DNA from 2 places in the Streptomyces huasconensis genome. Region 1 is predicted to be linked to the other one. Evidence: riboswitches for the same ligand, from Rfam matches in the RefSeq annotation. Region 1 holds a riboswitch; the other holds the start of a gene.
What was found. A riboswitch is a leader RNA that binds a small molecule or an ion and turns the genes downstream of it on or off. The one in region 1 is predicted to bind cyclic di-AMP.
Positions count from the first base shown of each region.

Region 2: it holds a riboswitch for cyclic di-AMP, as region 1 does, so the genes downstream of both, J2N69_RS27900 (M23 family metallopeptidase) here and J2N69_RS17485 (M23 family metallopeptidase) in region 1, are expected to answer to the same signal.

Region 1 is NZ_CP086119.1:3,847,317-3,852,243, forward strand. It holds gene J2N69_RS17475 (PrsW family glutamic-type intramembrane protease) at 1-484, shown strand, start outside; gene J2N69_RS17480 (aldo/keto reductase) at 537-1,481, opposite strand; gene J2N69_RS17485 (M23 family metallopeptidase) at 1,572-2,648, opposite strand; cyclic di-AMP (ydaO/yuaA leader) riboswitch at 2,660-2,807, opposite strand; gene J2N69_RS17490 (PP2C family protein-serine/threonine phosphatase) at 3,044-4,201, opposite strand; tRNA gene J2N69_RS17495 (tRNA-Met) at 4,381-4,454, opposite strand; gene J2N69_RS17500 (alpha/beta fold hydrolase) at 4,610-4,927, shown strand, end outside.
Region 2 is NZ_CP086119.1:6,135,083-6,140,009, forward strand. It holds gene J2N69_RS27890 (M16 family metallopeptidase) at 141-1,514, shown strand; gene J2N69_RS27895 (M16 family metallopeptidase) at 1,511-2,896, shown strand; cyclic di-AMP (ydaO/yuaA leader) riboswitch at 3,113-3,274, shown strand; gene J2N69_RS27900 (M23 family metallopeptidase) at 3,288-4,091, shown strand; gene J2N69_RS27905 (GntR family transcriptional regulator) at 4,316-4,927, shown strand, end outside.

The DNA of each region.
Region 1 (4,927 bases):
GACGCGCCAGCGCGAACTGCGCGTGGTCCGCGCCGAACTGCCCGCGTATGTGGCGGCGGGCTGGCTCACCCCGCCCGAGCCGTACGCGCTCGGCTCGATGCGGGCTCGGGCGCTGGCCCGCGACTACGCCTCGTACACCTGGGGGAAGGCCGCGGGCCGCGCGGTCCTGGAGTACGAGACGTACGCGACGTCACTGGCGCTGCTGCGCCACCGGGGGCGCCGCGGCCGGGCGGGCGCCGACTTCGTCGTACGCGAGCGGGAGTTGCTCGAACAGCTCTGGGAGCGCCGCGAGCCGGCCCGCCCCGCGCTGGCGTACGCGGCCCGCGCGATCACCCCGGTCATGCGCCCCCTGCCGTACGCGGCGTATGCCCACCCGCACGGCGCGTACCACCCCGCTCCGTACGCCCCCGCCCCGTACGGCCAGCCGCAGCCCTACCCGGCACCGGCGTACGGCCACCCGGTCCACAACCCCTACCGCTCCTAGGCGCCCGAAAGTCCGGAAACCCGGAAGCCCGGAGGCCAGGGAGCCCGGAAGCCTACGCGGAGGCCGCCGTCAGCGCCGTCAGCTCGGCGTCCGTCAGTTCGAGGTCCGCCACCGCGAGCAGCGCCGGCAGCTGCTCGACCGTGCGGGCGGAGGCGATCGGCGCCGCCACGGTGGGCTGGGCCGCGAGCCACGCGAGGGCCACGGTCGCGACCTCCGCCTCATGCGCCTCGGCGATCTCGTCGAGCGCGGCGAGGACCCGGCCGCCCCTCTCGGTGCCCGCGTACTCCTCGGCCCGGCCGCTGCGCGCGCTCTCCACGCGCGTGCCGGGGCGGTACTTGCCGGTGAGGAAGCCGGAGGCGAGCGCGTAGTACGGGACGGCGGCCAGGCCGGAGCGCGAGGCGACCTCCTGGAGGCGGCCCTCGTAGGTGTCGCGGGAGACGAGGTTGTAGTGCGGCTGGAGCGCGACGAAGCGGGCGAGGCCCTCGCGGTCGGAGAAGTCGAGGGACTCCTGGAGCCGCTCGGGCGTGATGTTGGAGGCGGCGATGGCGCGCACCTTGCCGGCCGCGACCAGCTCGTCCAGCGTCCCGATGATCTCCTCCACGGGGACCGACGGGTCGTCGTAGTGCGTGTAGTAGAGGTCGATGTAGTCGGTGCCGAGGCGGCGCAGGGAGGCGTCGGCGGCGCCCTTGATGGTCTCCGGGGCCAGACCGGTGTACTCGGGGTGGGCGCCGACCTTCGTCGCCACGATGACGTCGGAGCGGTTGCCGCGGGCGGTCAGCCACTCGCCGATGAGGGTCTCGGACTCGCCGCCCTTGTTCCCCTCCACCCAGGCCGAGTACACGTCGGCCGTGTCGATGAAGTTGCCGCCCGCCGCGGTGTAGGCGTCGAGGACGGCGAAGGACGCCGCCCGGTCGGCCGTCCACCCGAAGACGTTGCCTCCCAGGGCCAGCGGGAAGACGTCGAGGTCGGATGAGCCAAGAGTGCGAAGAGAAGTCATACGTTCCTCAACGGACCCGGCGGAAACGGAATTCCGTCCGCTCCCCCAAAGGAACGTCAAGCAAAGGAACGTAAGCCCGCGGGCCCCGGGTCAGGGGTTGAGGCCCTTGCTCTGCAGCCAGGCGAGCGGGTCGACGGTGGAGCCGCCCGCGGTGTGCACCTCCATGTGCAGGTGCGGCCCGGTGACGTTGCCGGTCGCGCCCACCCGGCCGATGACATCGCCGGTGCTGACCTTCTGGCCCGCGCTGACGTTCATCGAGGACTGGTGGCAGTACCAGACCTCGGTGCCGTCGCTCAGCTCCAGGACCGTGCGGTAGCCGTACGCCCCCGCCCAGCCGGCTTCCTTGACGGTGCCGGTGTGGACGGCCTTGAGCGGGGTACCCGTCGGAGCGGCGAAGTCGAGACCGGTGTGGTGCCCGGAGGACCACATGGAGCCGGCGACACCGAAGTGGGACGTGATGGTGTACGAGGAGGTGGGCAGCGCGTAGCTCTTGGCGAGCTTGGCCCGGCGTTCGGCCAGGGCCTTGGCCTCGCGGGCCTCCCGCTCCTTCTTCTTCTTGGCGGCGGCCTCGGCGTCGGCCTTGCGCTCCGCCTGCCTCTGCTGGGCGGCGGCCTCCTCGGCGGCCTTCTTGACTGCGGCCTCCTCGGCCGCGCTGCGCACCGCGTCGTCCGCCTGGTCCTGCTGGTTCTCGGCCTGCTGCATGATGCGGGCGCGCAGGGCCTCGCCCGCGTCCGTGGTGCCCTGCTGGGCGTCGGTGTGGCTGACACCGGCCGCGGTGAGCGGGGCGGCCGCGGCGACGGTCTCGGCGCCCGCGGGGGCCGCGGAGTCATCGGAGAGCAGTGCGCCCACGCCGGGCAGGGACTCGGCCGCGGGCAGCGAGTCGGTGACGGCGCCCAGGTCGGGCATGGAGATGGAGACGGGCGGCTTGCCGTCCTGCGCGGTGGCCATGCCGCCCGCGCCGACGGCGGCGATGACGCCGACGCCCAGCACGGTGGAGCTGCGGGCGAGCCCGCCGCCGCCCTTCTTGTGCACACGGTGCCTGCCGCGGACGGGACGGACGGACTCCTCGGTGGGGTTCCATTCCTCCCAGGTCTCCGGGTCGTATCCACCGAAGTCGTCGTCATTCGGTATGTACGCGGCTTGGGGGGCAGGCCGGTTGGACGCCACTGGGGCGCACTCCTTTCCTTCCTTCTCGCCTACCGGGTTAGCTGACGGGTTCGGAGCAGGAAGGTCTCCTACGGACATCTGGCACGGATGCACAGGTGCCCGATTCACCCCAAGTTGGTGGTTCCCCGGCTCCCTTGCGGGATTAGGCGTGTGCGCACGGAGCCGCCTCTAGTGACGGCTGGGACGACCGCGCTGCGTTATCGAACGTTAATAGACAGCGGTGCCGTATTCCAAGCTGTTCCGATTGATCGTTAACGCTCACGGCCGGTACTTATCGGGGCAAGCCGACCCATAGCAGGGCGAGTTGACCCTGTATCAACCCACGAAAGCCGCGTACCGGAACTTCACATTCCCTTGACAGAACGTCAGTTGTCATGCGGACGGCTCCGCTTCGCTCACGGCCGGTGACAGGCCCCCTCCCCCGCGGGCTTCCCGTCCCCCGTGGCCGGCCGCCGCACCGCCAGCAGCGCCATGTCGTCCGTCGTCGCACCCCCGGTGTGCCGCCGTACCTCCTGCGTGAGCGTGGCGAGCAGCGTGTGCGGACCCTCGCGGCCGGGGAAGATCCGCCCGCCGAGCCGGGCCGCCGGGTCGTAGAAGGCCCCGGCCGCGTCGCGCGCCTCCGAGAGCCCGTCCGTGTAGAAGAGCAGCATCGCGCCCGGCGGGAACTCCGACTCGTCCGCCCGGTCCGGCCACGCGCCCAGTTCCCCCATGCCGAGCGGGAGCGCGGGCTCGCTCGGCGTGAGCACGCACAGCCGCCCGTCGCCCCGCAGCAGCAGCGGTTCCGGGTGCCCCCGGTTCACCAGCCGTACGCAGCCCTCGCCGACCCGGATCTCCGCGAGGACGGCGGTGGTGAACCCCTCGAAGGCGTCGAGCCCGTCCCGCCGGGTGCCCTCCCGCGCCAGGGCCCGCTCCAGGCGCTGCGCCACCGCCTCCAGGGTGGTCTCCTGCTCGGCGGCCTCGCGGAAGGCGCCGATGACGACGGCGACGGCGGCCACCGCGCCCATGCCCTTGCCCCGGACATCGCCGACGATGAGCCGTACGCCGTGCGGGGTGTCCTGCACGGCGTACAGGTCGCCGCCGATGAAAGCGTCGGCCTGCGCGGCCTCGTACCGCGCCGCCAGGTCCAGCCCGCCGATGCGGGGGTCGGGCTGCGGCAGGACGGCGCGCTGGGTGGCCTCGGCGATGGAGCGGGCGATGGCGAGCCGGTCGTTGCCGCGGCGCACGACGCGGTTGATGAAGACCGCCAGAGCCGCGACGGTGGCCACGGTGAGCAGTTCGGTGACGGCCTCGGCATGGCCGCCGGCGGAGTTGCCGTAGTGCAGCACGATGACCGCGGCCGAGGCCGCGACGCCCGTCAGGACGGTGCAGAGCAGCGAGTAGAAGGGGGCGGCGATCAGCGGGGCCGCCGTGAAGAGCGGGGCGGCCGTGAACGCGGGCGGGGTCAGGGCGTCGTACACGACCCCCACGACGAGGAGCAGGACGGGCAGGACGCGTACGAGTGTCCGCTCGTGCGCGGTGGCTCCGCTGCCCCCGGTACCTCCACGCTGCCCCACCGCTTGTCTCCCGCCGATCCCGCGCCCGTCGCCGCGCTGCACCCAGGTTTCCCGGCGCGGGGTGCGGGTGCGAGCTGGTGTGGGCCATACGGGTGACGGGACGGGTCGCGCCGGGGCCCGGAAACACCGAAGGCCCGGAGTCCGTGACTGATCACGGACTCCGGGCCTTCGGCCTTCAGTAGCGGGGACAGGATTTGAACCTGCGACCTCTGGGTTATGAGCCCAGCGAGCTACCGAGCTGCTCCACCCCGCGTCGGTGAACCCAACAGTACGCCATCCGAGGGGGTGAGGCGAACCAATAGCCTCCGGGTGCCCCAGCGGCGCCCATCGGCATCCGAGGCTCACGCGGCGGTGGCCCGGCGAAGGGGGCTTGACCCTGACCCAGCGTCAACGTTGGAGCCTCCTCGCATGACGGACGACAGCACTTCCACGGCCGGGTTCACGCCACCGGTCGGAGGGTTCCAGAAGATCGACGGGCGCCGCCTCTTCGTACACCGGACGGGCAGCGGCGGGCCCGCCGTCGTGTTCCTGCCGGGCGCGAGCGCGGTCGGCCTGGACTACGCCGGCGTGCAGCAGGGCGTCGCACGGTTCACCACCGCCGTGGTGTACGACCGCGGCGGCACGGGCTACAGCGACCCCCTCCCGCTGCCGCGCACCGCCGCCGAGGTCGCGGCGGAACTGTACGAGCTGCTGCGCGCCGAGGGCATCCCCGGCCCGTACGTGCTC
Region 2 (4,927 bases), 2.3 Mb from region 1:
CGTCACCCCGCGAAGTACGCCGAGGGCGGACCCGGGAACTTCGTCAGGTGTCCGCACGCTTGCATACAGTGGCAGGACTGGCAGGAAATTGTTCTGGGTCCAGCGATGATCACGATGATCCAGCGATCGAAGGGACGTACATGCCCATGGGTCACACGGCCACGGCCGAGGCCGGCTCCGGCGGCCTGACAGCGACCGAGCACCGGCTGGCCAACGGCCTGCGCGTGGTGCTCTCCGAGGACCACCTGACCCCGGTCGCCGCGGTCTGCCTCTGGTATGACGTCGGCTCCCGCCACGAGGTCAAGGGGCGTACCGGCCTTGCTCACCTTTTCGAGCACCTGATGTTCCAGGGCTCGAAGCAGGTGCACGGCAACGGCCACTTCGAGCTGGTCCAGGGGGCGGGCGGCTCCCTCAACGGCACGACCAGCTTCGAGCGCACCAACTACTTCGAGACGATGCCCGCGCACCAGTTGGAGCTGGCCCTGTGGCTGGAGGCCGACCGCATGGGCTCGCTGCTCTCCGCGCTCGACGAGGAGTCCATGGAGAACCAGCGCGACGTCGTCAAGAACGAACGCCGCCAGCGCTACGACAACGTCCCGTACGGCACCGCCTTCGAGAAGCTGACCGCCCTCTCCTACCCGGAGGGCCACCCCTACCACCACACGCCGATCGGCTCCATGGCCGACCTGGACGCGGCCACCCTGGAAGACGCGCGCGCCTTCTTCCGTACGTATTACGCGCCCAACAATGCCGTCCTGTCGGTCGTCGGCGACATCGACCCGGAGCAGACGCTCGCCTGGGTGGAGAAGTACTTCGGGTCGATTCCCTCGCACGACGGCAAGCAGCCGCCGCGGAACGGCTCCCTCCCGGAGCGCATCGGCAAGGAACTGCGCGAGGTCGTCGAGGAGGACGTGCCGGCCCGCGCCCTCATGGCCGCGTACCGCCTCCCGGAGGACGGCACGCGCGCGTGCGACGCCGCCGACCTCGCCCTCACCGTCCTCGGCAGCGGCGAGTCCTCCCGGCTCTACAACCGCCTCGTGCGCCGCGACCGTACGGCCGTCGCCGCGGGCTTCGGCCTGCTGCGCCTCGCCGGCGCGCCCTCGCTCGGCTGGCTGGACGTGAAGACCTCCGGTGACGTCGAGGTGCCGGTCATCGAGGCCGCCGTCGACGAGGAGCTGGCCCGCTTCGCCGCGGAGGGCCCCACTCCGGAGGAGATGGAGCGCGCCCAGGCCCAGCTGGAGCGCGAGTGGCTCGACCGGCTCGGCACCGTCGCGGGCCGCGCGGACGAACTGTGCCGGTACGCGGTCCTGTTCGGCGACCCGCAGCTCGCCCTCACCGCCGTGCAGCGCGTGCTGGACGTCACCGCCGAGGAGGTGCAGGAGGTCGCCAAGGCCCGCCTGCGCCCGGACAACCGAGCGGTGCTCGTCTACGAACCCCTGGCCGCCGACGACGAGGCCGCCGAGGGCACCGAGGCCGCCGCCGAGACCGCAGAGGAAGAGGAGGCGGCGAAGTGACCGAGGCCGCGACGATGCAGTTCCACCCCCAGCCCCAGGCCGGCACGGCCAAGCCGTGGGCCTTCCCCGCCCCCGAGCGCGGCACGCTGCCCAACGGCCTCACGGTGCTGCGCTGCGACCGCCCCGGCCAGCAGGTCGTCGCCGTGGAGGTCCACCTGGAGGCGCCCCTGGACGCCGAGCCGCAGGGCCTCGACGGCGTCGCCACGATCATGGCGAGGGCCTTCAACGAAGGCACCGACAAGCACTCGGCGGAGGAGTTCGCCGCCGAGCTCGACCGGTGCGGTGCCACCATGGACGCGCACGCCGACCACCCCGGCGTCCGCGTCTCCCTCGAAGTCCCGGTCTCCCGCCTGCCCAAGGCGCTCGGCCTGCTCGCCGACGCCCTGCGGGCCCCCGCCTTCGCCGACAGCGAGATCGAACGCCTCGTACGCAACCGCCTGGACGAGATCCCGCACGAGGCGGCCAACCCGGCGCGGCGCGCCGCCAAGGAGCTCTCCAGGCAGCTCTTCCCGGCGAGTTCGCGCATGTCGAGGCCCCGCCAGGGCACCGAGGAGACGGTCAAGGCCATCGACTCGGCCGCGGTCCGCGCCTTCTACGAGACGCACGTCCGGCCGGCCACGTCCACGCTGGTGATCGTCGGCGACCTCGCCGGCACCGACCTGGACGCCGTTCTCGCGGACACCGTCGGCACCTGGACGGGCGACACGGCCGAGCCCCGCCCGATGCCCGCGATCACCGCCGACGACACGGGCCGCGTCGTCATCGTGGACCGCCCCGGAGCCGTGCAGACGCAGCTTCTGATCGGCCGCATCGGCCCGGACCGGCACGACCGGGTCTGGCCCGCCCAGATCCTCGGCACGTACTGCCTGGGCGGCACCCTCACCTCCCGCCTGGACCGCGTCCTGCGCGAGGAGAAGGGCTACACCTACGGCGTACGGGCGTTCAGCCAGGTCCTGCGGTCCGCCCCGGACGGCACGGGCGCCGCGATGCTCGCCATCAGCGGCTCCGTCGACACCGCCTCGACGGGGCCCGCGCTGGAGGACCTCTGGACGGTCCTGCGCACCCTCGCCGCGGAGGGCCTGACCGACGCGGAGCGCGACGTGGCGGTGCAGAACCTGGTGGGCGTGGCCCCGCTCAAGTACGAGATGGCCGCCTCCGTGGCCGCCACCCTCGCCGACCAGGTCGAGCAGAACCTCCCGGACGACTTCCAGGCGCGCCTGTACCGGCAGTTGGCCGCGACCGGCACCGTGGAGGCCACCGCGGCCGTCGTGAGCGCCTTCCCGGAGGACCACCTGGTGACGGTCCTCGTCGGGGACGCCGCGCAGATCGAGGAGCCCGTCAGGGCGCTCGGCATCGGCGAGGTGACGGTGGTCGCGGGCTGAGGCCCCGTCAGGACGCCAGTTCGGTGGTAGCGCGACCCCGGTGACCGTTTCGGTGACCGGGGTCGCCTACTCCCCATATGTCCGAATTCATATGGTGGTTGCATGTCTGGCGTGTGGCGTGCGCTACAAAAACGGCCTTCTGTTTGTCGATTGAAAGACGGTCCGTTTAGCGTCAGTCCGACTGTTCGTCACGCATCACGTCGCATCCGCGGCACCGGACAGCCATCGCCGAGTCCCCGTACGGCGCGAGCCAGGGGAGCCGGGGACCCACACGTCCCTTGGGGTGAATCGGGCACCTTGCCGTCAGGCGAGGGACTCGTAGGAGACCTTCCTGCTCCGAACCCGTCAGCTAACCCGGTAGGCGAGAAGGAAGGAAAGGATCAGCCGCTTCATGGCGTTCACCCGTGCCACCGGGAAGCACCGTCGTCCCAGCCGCCTCACCCGCACGACCGCGAACGTCGCGGGAGTGGCCGCGATCACCACCACCGGTGTCATCGGAGGCCTGGCCGCTCCGGCGCTCGCCGCCGCCGACGACGCCGCTCTCGAACACACCGGGCTCACCCAGGCGATCTCCGTCGGCGACTCGCTCGCCGACAGCATCGACGCGCAGGCCGCCGCCCAGCGGCAGGCCGCCGACGACGCGGCTGCCGCCAAGAAGGCCGAAGAGGCCGCCAAGAAGAAGGCCGCCGAGGAGAAGCGCAAGGCCGAGGCCGAGCGCAAGGCGAAGGCCAAGCAGGAGCGCGAGGCCAAGGAGCGCGCCGCCCGCGCGGCCGAGCGCAAGCGCCTGAACACCTACGTCTCCCCGATCTCCGGCTCGTACGTCTCCACGGGCTACCAGACCGGCGGCGCGATGTGGTCCTCCGGCAGCCACACCGGCGTCGACTTCCACGCCGCGTCCGGCACCCCGGTGCACGCGGTGGGCGCCGGTACCGTCGTCGAGGCGGGCTGGGGCGGTGCCTACGGCAACAACGTGGTCATCAAGATGAACGACGGCACGTACACCCAGTACGGCCACATGTCGTCCCTCGGCGTCACGGTCGGCCAGACGGTCACCCCGGGCCAGCAGATAGGCCTCTCGGGCTCCACCGGCAACTCCAGTGGCCCGCACCTCCACTTCGAGGCCCGCACCGGCGCGGAGTACGGCTCGGACATCGACCCCGTGGCGTACCTTCGCTCGCACGGCGTCAACGTCTGACCTCTCCGACGCGCTCAGCGCCTCACCGAAGGCCCCGGCTCTTGCGAGCCGGGGCCTTCGCCGTTTCCGGCGCCGTTTCCAGGCCCGCCCGCGCTTGGCCAAAAGATATCCATGAATTCCGGCCCCCCATCGGAAATTCCGAAGTCCTGCAATAGAGTCGCGAGACAGTCACGCACGAGTGTCGGTCGACCGCGTTTCGCGGGGATCAAAGCGGAGGTCCGGTCATGCGCATTCCCGCGCAGTCGGTATGCACGGCCATCCGGGACGACATTGTCGCCGGGGTCTACGAAAGGGGCGGCCGGCTCACCGAGGAGCTTCTCGCACGTCGCTACGGCGTCTCCCGCGTCCCCGTGCGCGAAGCCCTGCGCACCCTGGAGGCCGAGGGTTTCGTCGTCACGCGCAGGCACGCGGGCGCCTGTGTCGCCGAGCCCACGGAGCAGGAGGCCGCCGATCTCCTGGAGCTGCGCACGGTGCTCGAACCGCTCGCCGCGGCCCGCGCCGCGCACCGCCGCACCGAGGCGCACCTCAAGGTCCTGCGCGGGCTCGTGCGGCTGGGCCAGGAGCGCGTGCGGAGGGGGCAGGGGGAGGATCTGCGCTCGCTGGGCGGCTGGTTCCACGAGACGCTCGCCCAGGCCTCCGGCAGCCCCGGCCTCATCACGCTGCTCACCCAGCTGCGGCACAAGCTCGCCTGGATGTACGTCGTGGAGCCCCCGGCCGCGCCCGCCGTCTCCTGGTCCGAACACGCGGCGATCGTCGACGCGGTGGCCCGCGGGGACGCGGAACGGGCCAGGACGCTCACCGCCGGCCACGCGGGCCGGGTGACGGCCGCGCACCGG